Regions from separate parts of the Paenibacillus sp. J31R34 genome, predicted to be linked through region 2. Evidence: a T-box and tRNA genes for the amino acid it is inferred to sense, from the RefSeq annotation. Region 2 holds a T-box; the other regions hold tRNA genes.

Region 1 (2,271 bases), on a different contig from region 2:
TATCCATATCTGGCATGATAAAAGTAAGCGCGGCCCCGTACATTCCATTAGACCTAAAAAAAGAGCGGCAAGCCCGAAATATCTGGCTTGTCGCTCTTTTAGAGACTCCGGGCTCCCGTACTTTGCCGAACAATAAGCTGTGGCGCCAAAGAAGTCAGCTGCTTGACCTTTTCTTTCTTCATAATCGCTTTAAGCACTTGTACCGCCATTCGCCCAAGCTCATGCGCCTGCTGGGAAACGGTAGTCAACTCAGGGATAAAATGATGCGCCAGAGGAATATCATCAAATCCGACAACGGACATGTCCGTTGGAATCGTCAGCCCAGCCTCCGTCGCCGCCTTGATTGCCCCGATGGCGGTATAATCGTTGACGCAAAAAACAGCGGTTGGCCTCTCTTCCATTTCGAGCAGCTTCAGCATTTGGCGCTTGCCCGAATCGATGGAAAAGCTGTCTGGCAGCAGCCAATTGTCCCGAATTGCCAGTCCCTCGTCCTTCATTGTCTTTCGGAAGGCCCTCAGCTTAATTGAGGTTGTGGTCATATGGCTTTCTCCGCCAATAAAGCCGATTTCGGTATGGCCCAGCTCAATCAGGTGCCTAACTGCGAGCGCAGTGCCTACCGATTCGTCGGTAGCAACTCTAATCAAATTCGTGTTGCGCAGCCCACCGTTAACGAGAACAGTCGGAATGACACTTGCATGCTGCACGAGCTCCTGCACCAAATGCTCATCGCAGTTCTTTAAATTAATTCTACCCCCTAAAAAAATAACACCATCCACGCGCTTCTCCCGCATAATGCTAAGATATTCCGATTCCTTAGCGTAATCTCCGATAGAATTGCTAAGCAGAAAGGTATGTCCCGAGTGCTGCGCCTCTTCCTCCGCTCCAGCGAATACTTCCGGGAAAAAGGGATTGGTCAGATCAGGTACAATGACACCGATAATGCCGGTTTCTTTTTTTAGTAAGCTTCTGGCCATTGCGTTAGGCTGAAAGTTGTATTTTTGAATAAGCTCTTCAATCTTGGCTCGCGTAGATCCTTTTACCGGGGCGGTATCGTTCAGCACCCTCGATACGGTGGCAACCGATACATTGGCCTCCTTGGCAATATCATATATGGTGACCTGTTTCAAGCCCAACGCTTCCTTTCTGCTATCAAGTATCGTCCCATTATAGCAAAATAGGACATGTTATGTAATGGATGACAGCCATTGCAGCTAATAGAAGATGGAGCGGACAGCCCAACCTCACTAATTCAGGTTCAATAAAAAAGCATAAAAGAAAAGGACTGTTTCCCAGTAGTTAAAAAACTACTTGAAACAGCCCTTACTCTTCCATTCATAATGCGCGTGGAGGGACTTGAACCCCCACGTCGTGAAACGCTAGATCCTAAGTCTAGTGCGTCTGCCAATTCCGCCACACGCGCGCGATGTTCGCTAACAGCGAATAAATATAATATATCAGAAAACATCGCATCACGCAAGCATTTTTCAAAAAAACTTTTAAAAAATAATTGGCACTTCTATTTAGAGCCGATATTAAGCTCCCTGTTTGCCTGCTGCTGTCACCTTCACTCGCTTGATGAAGAAAGCAATTGCAAGCCCAACAAGGGCAACCACCATTGCAAATATAAAAGCATCTTGTACACCAACGGTCAATCCGCTAATCAAGTTGGCTGGCGATTCAGGATTACCTTCTGCTGTCTTAAGGAATTTCTCCATTCCTGCTGTCATAATACTGACTGCCAGTGCTGTACCAATGGCACCTGCCACCTGCTGCAATGTGTTCATAATCGCTGTTCCATGCGGGTACAGCTCAGGAGGAAGCTGATTCAAGCCATTCGTTTGCGCAGGCATCATAATCATCGAAATCCCAATCATTAGCAGGGAATGCAGCACGATGATCAACACAGTCGTCGACGCGGTAGAAATATCAGAGAAAAACCATAATACAACCGATACGACCAGCAGGCCTGGGAGAACGAGCCATTTCGGTCCATATTTATCAAACAATCCTCCCATTACAGGAGATAAGAAGCCGTTAATAAGTCCACCTGGAAGGAGCAGCAGCCCAACAGTCAATGGACTCATCATTAGGCCGCGCTGTAAGTACATAGGCAATATTAGCATGGAGGACAAAATAACCATCATGCAAATAAACACCATAATTAAGCCAATTGTAAACATCGGATATTTAAACGTCGACAAATTAATCATTGGCTCTTTCATCTTAAGCTGGCGGATAACAAATAAAATGAGTGCAACGATACCTACGATC
Region 2 (2,271 bases):
GAAGCTGAAATTTAAATTACCTTCGTCATGATAAACGGCCCCGCCGCCGGACAGCCGGCGCACGACATGGATATTATTTTCCTCTACATAGCGCGGGTTGATTTCTTCCATTGTATTTTGGTTTTTGCCAATAATAATGGAAGGCTCATTAATATAAAACAGCAAATAATCGTCTTCCGGCGGCAGCGACCGTAAAATATATTCTTCCAGCGCCAAATTAAGCGCAGGGTCTGTTATATGTTCGTTGCTTACAAAACGCATCATAACGATTCCTCCGAAAATAGTAATAGGTTGCAAAAGCTTGCTGCTCCTATTATACCCCTCCTTGGGGCAAATGCCATGGATAAATGAGAGCGGATTTTCAACCCGCAAGGAGAAATGCTTTTTCTCGCCAAAAAGGACTGTCGTTCACGCATCGTTCATTTTGGCATGCAAGAAGTGAGTGTGTTGGAATAAAAAGGGAAGTTGCGGAGGGGCTATCTCTTGACATCGCGCGAAAGCTTCATTATAATCGGAACTAATTCTTAAAATGTCACATTTGGCGTTGATGAGGAGCAGTAGTATCGCGGGGCATGGCTTAGAGAGCCGGCGGATGGTGCAAGCCGGACCTGCAGCGATATGAATCTCACCTTGGAGCTGTGCGCGCAAGCGTACCGTATGGCCTGCGTTAAAGGCAACAAGTGAGCACTCGGCAAAGCATGTCCGGGGGCTAACTAGGGTGGTACCACGGGAGACAGCTCTCGTCCCTAGCGATCATACGCTAGGGGCGGGAGCTTTTTTGTTTGGAAGCCGCTGAAATTTTGCTTTACCAAGCTTAAGGAGGAAACATTCATGAGTCAAGATCAGCAACCGCAAGGCTATAATCCACTGTTGGTAGAGCCGAAATGGCAAAAATATTGGGATGAGAACAAGACGTTCGCAACGAAGGAAGAAGCGGGCAAACCGAAATTTTATGCACTCGATATGTTCCCTTATCCATCCGGTTCTGGCCTGCACGTCGGTCATCCGGAAGGTTATACGGCAACGGATATCGTGTCGCGTTACAAGCGTCTGCGCGGCTTTAACGTCCTGCACCCGATGGGCTGGGATGCATTTGGCCTTCCTGCAGAGCAGCATGCACTGGATACAGGGCAGCATCCGCGTGAGATTACATTTAAAAATATCGACAATTTCCGTCGTCAAATCAAGTCGCTCGGCTTTTCCTACGACTGGGATCGCGAGTTCAGTACGACTGACCCGGATTATTATAAATGGACGCAGTGGATTTTCATCCAGCTGTATAACAAAGGCCTTGCTTATGTAGCTGAAGTTCCGGTTAACTGGTGCGAAGCGCTGGGAACCGTGCTTGCCAATGAGGAAGTAATCGATGGACTAAGCGAACGCGGCAACCATCCAGTTGTACGCAAGCCAATGCGCCAATGGGTATTGAAAATTACCGAATATGCGGAGCGCCTGCTGGAGGATCTGGAGGAGCTTGATTGGACGGAAAGCATCAAGGATATGCAGCGCAACTGGATCGGCAAGTCTACAGGCGCCGAAGTGACGTTTGCTATTGAGGGCCATGATGCGAACCTTGTTGTGTTCACGACGCGTCCGGATACTTTGTTCGGTGCTACTTATTGCGTGCTGGCGCCTGAGCATGAGCTGGTTGCCCAAATTACGACAGCGGATCAAAAGGCAGCTATTGAAGCTTATCAGCTGACAGCTTCCCGCAAGAGCGATTTGGAGCGTACTGATTTGGCGAAGGAAAAATCCGGCGTGTTCACGGGTGCTTATGCGATTAATCCGGTCAATGGCGAGAAAACGCCAATCTGGATTGCCGATTATGTATTGGCTGGCTATGGCACAGGTGCGATTATGGCTGTTCCAGGCCATGATACGCGCGACTGGGAGTTTGCAACGCAGTTCGGACTGCCAATTGTGGAAGTCGTGCAAGGCGGAGATATTTCCAAAGAGGCTTACACTGGCGACGGTGCACATGTAAATTCCGATTTGCTGAATGGGCTTAACAATGAAGAGGCGATTGCAAAAATGATTAGCTTCCTCGAAGAAAAAGGCAGCGGTCATGGCAAAGTGACCTACCGTCTGCGCGATTGGCTGTTCAGTCGCCAGCGTTATTGGGGAGAGCCGATTCCAATTTTGCATCTGGAAGATGGCACAATGAAGCCTGTTCCAGAGGATCAGCTTCCGCTGCTGCTGCCGGATGTAGATGCGATTAAGCCTTCGGGTACAGGGGAATCGCCGCTTGCGAATGTAACGGAATGGGTCAAT
Region 3 (2,271 bases), on a different contig from region 2:
ATGTCATGCGGAAAATGCAGTCGAAATACAAAGTGGATGTAGCTGGATTCGGGAAAGTGCTCTCTATAAAGTATCCCGATAAATGGAAAATGGTGAAGGATAATTGGGATGAAGTGTTTAGCCGGGTACCCGTAACCTTTGAGGTCAAGTTGACGATTACTGATTTTGGTTCTTCTACGGAATAATTACCAGGAAATGAGAGGTATTTTCGATTTATAAAGCTTTTTAGTCGTAGCAGAAATGTTATATTATTGTCTCTACGCTTTCTGTGAATAATCGGTGCGTTCTTGTTAGAAAATAAGCGAGCTTGTATTCTAACTTGAAGAGAGGTATGAAGATGAAGAAGTGGTTAGCGATTTTTAGCCTTGCAGCATGCTTAATGATGTTCCTCACTGTTCCTGCTTTTGCAGACAATATGACAAGGATGGACAATACGCAAGGCGATGAAATGCGTCACGAAGTCAATAAGGGAGTTAACGCAACAAACCGCACGTTGGGTACGGACATGAATCGCATCGACAACGGGAATACAGTAAGCACAAACAATTATCGAGCCAATGCCGCAGACGACGATGGTTTCGATTGGGGATGGCTTGGTCTGCTTGGCTTACTTGGTCTCGCGGGCATGAGAAACCGCGGCCGCGATCGCGCATAACCTTATTATTTCAAGGAACAGCACAAATAACTTCCCTTGTTAGAGGAAGGTTACTAAAAAATGAAAAAAGGTGCTGTTTCCCGAAATTACGGGAACAGTACCTTTTCATTTGTATAATGGAAAGCATCGCGGCGAGAGTGTGCTGTTTCATTATAAACAGGTTCGTTAAATCGCTTTGTGAGCAATTCAACGAACCTGTTAGTTGGAAAATTGATGCGGTCGAGAGGACTCGAACCTCCACGGCTGTTACACCACTAGAACCTGAATCTAGCGCGTCTGCCAATTCCGCCACGACCGCACATGCAAAATTTACATTTATAATTTAGCATGTTGTCATGGTGTAAGTCAAGTTAGCTTTAAGAAGTTGAAATTATCAGATTAATCGTATGCATCAGGATAGTAGTAGTAGCGTTCATAATCACTAATCTCAATCTCAAACCAAATTCCAGTGTCGGGGTAACTGGCGATGGAGTAGTCTATTCCGGCTTCCTCAATGTTGTTAATTATGTTATACAGATCAACATTAGAATCATCCCATAACAGGGCGTTCATAATATCATTGGCATTCGTATCGATTCTGGATACCGGATTTGCGGCAGCAATTGCCGTATGAATAGATCCCAATAGGTTATCTAAAGTTTCTGGCGTTTCATCGTTTTCTATGGATATCATCAGACCTTGGATGCTAGCGTCTTTTGGATTAATGATGCCGCTCAGCTTATGATTTTCTGAGAATTCATAATTGAAAAAATAAACGCCATCTTTACCCGCTGTTAAAGTCGCTTCCCCCATTTGTAAGGGATACTCCAGTAGTACGGCGGCCTCATTAAACCTTGTTTTCAAGTCCTCCAAGCTATCCCAGATGATAAAAGGAGCGGTCTCTGTTTCTTCTGATAGTAGCAGTTCCTTCTCTTCTGAAGGGGGGGGTGCCGTCTCCTCCTCGTCAAATACATACTCATCATCCAGTTCCTCTTCCATTGTAAAAGCAGGCTCCTCCTCCATAATGGTTGGAGTTGCTTCCGTATTAGCGGTTAGTCCAACCGAAAAAGACCGGCTCGGGTTGAGCGTCTTATTAATGAAATAGCCTAGCGTTATGGAGCCAATTAATAAAAGCATTACCGTCCAAATAATATAAAATGATTTATGCAAATAATCACGCTGCCTTTATGTAGAATGAGGTTGGAAAATGAAACATAACAAGCTTTATTTTTAACTATAGAGTGCCAGCAGCTGTTGCCAAATAAGAAATTTCTCGCCGCAGGCAGGGCAATTCGTGTGTCCAGCCAAATAAGGAAGCTGTGCCGAAAGCTGCTCATCCCCCAAACGCTCAGCTCGGCTGTGTATATAACGAAGACTGACTTGCGTTGAGCTTGCAGGATCAGCAGGGGTAATGGTACCAGGCGAATCCTTGTCGTTAAAAACGGGATCTGCCTTGTACGCGACAAGCTTCTCCTCGCTATCATCCGGCCAAATGAAGGTTTCATGCTCGCAAGCAGGACATGCCGCGACATATTCATCACCGATGCTGTGGGTTTGCAGCATGCTCGCAGCCGCTCGTTCGCCATGAAAAGCAGTATCGGCGATTGCTATATAACGTTTCTCGGAATCATCTTTAT

Evidence for each region. The T-box of region 2 lies ahead of leuS (leucine--tRNA ligase). A T-box ahead of a tRNA ligase gene usually reads a tRNA of that ligase, here a tRNA-Leu.
Region 1: it encodes a tRNA-Leu, which carries the amino acid that the T-box ahead of leuS (leucine--tRNA ligase) is inferred to sense. The anticodon was not compared.
Region 3: it encodes a tRNA-Leu, which carries the amino acid that the T-box ahead of leuS (leucine--tRNA ligase) is inferred to sense. The anticodon was not compared.

What each region holds. Positions count from the first base shown of each region.
Region 1 is NZ_JBXENU010000011.1:226,153-228,423, forward strand. Features, by position in the region: gene AC50YG_RS26655 (LacI family DNA-binding transcriptional regulator) at 99-1,127, opposite strand; tRNA gene AC50YG_RS26660 (tRNA-Leu) at 1,339-1,420, opposite strand; gene AC50YG_RS26665 (DHA2 family efflux MFS transporter permease subunit) at 1,533-2,271, opposite strand, start outside.
Region 2 is NZ_JBXENU010000004.1:363,226-365,496, forward strand. Features, by position in the region: gene lplA (lipoate--protein ligase) at 1-261, opposite strand, end outside; T-box leader at 536-751, shown strand; gene leuS (leucine--tRNA ligase) at 832-2,271, shown strand, end outside.
Region 3 is NZ_JBXENU010000003.1:60,156-62,426, forward strand. Features, by position in the region: gene AC50YG_RS09685 (Ger(x)C family spore germination protein) at 1-185, shown strand, start outside; gene AC50YG_RS09690 (WGxxGxxG family protein) at 338-655, shown strand; tRNA gene AC50YG_RS09695 (tRNA-Leu) at 870-953, opposite strand; gene AC50YG_RS09700 (hypothetical protein) at 1,034-1,633, opposite strand; gene AC50YG_RS09705 (hypothetical protein) at 1,865-2,271, opposite strand, start outside.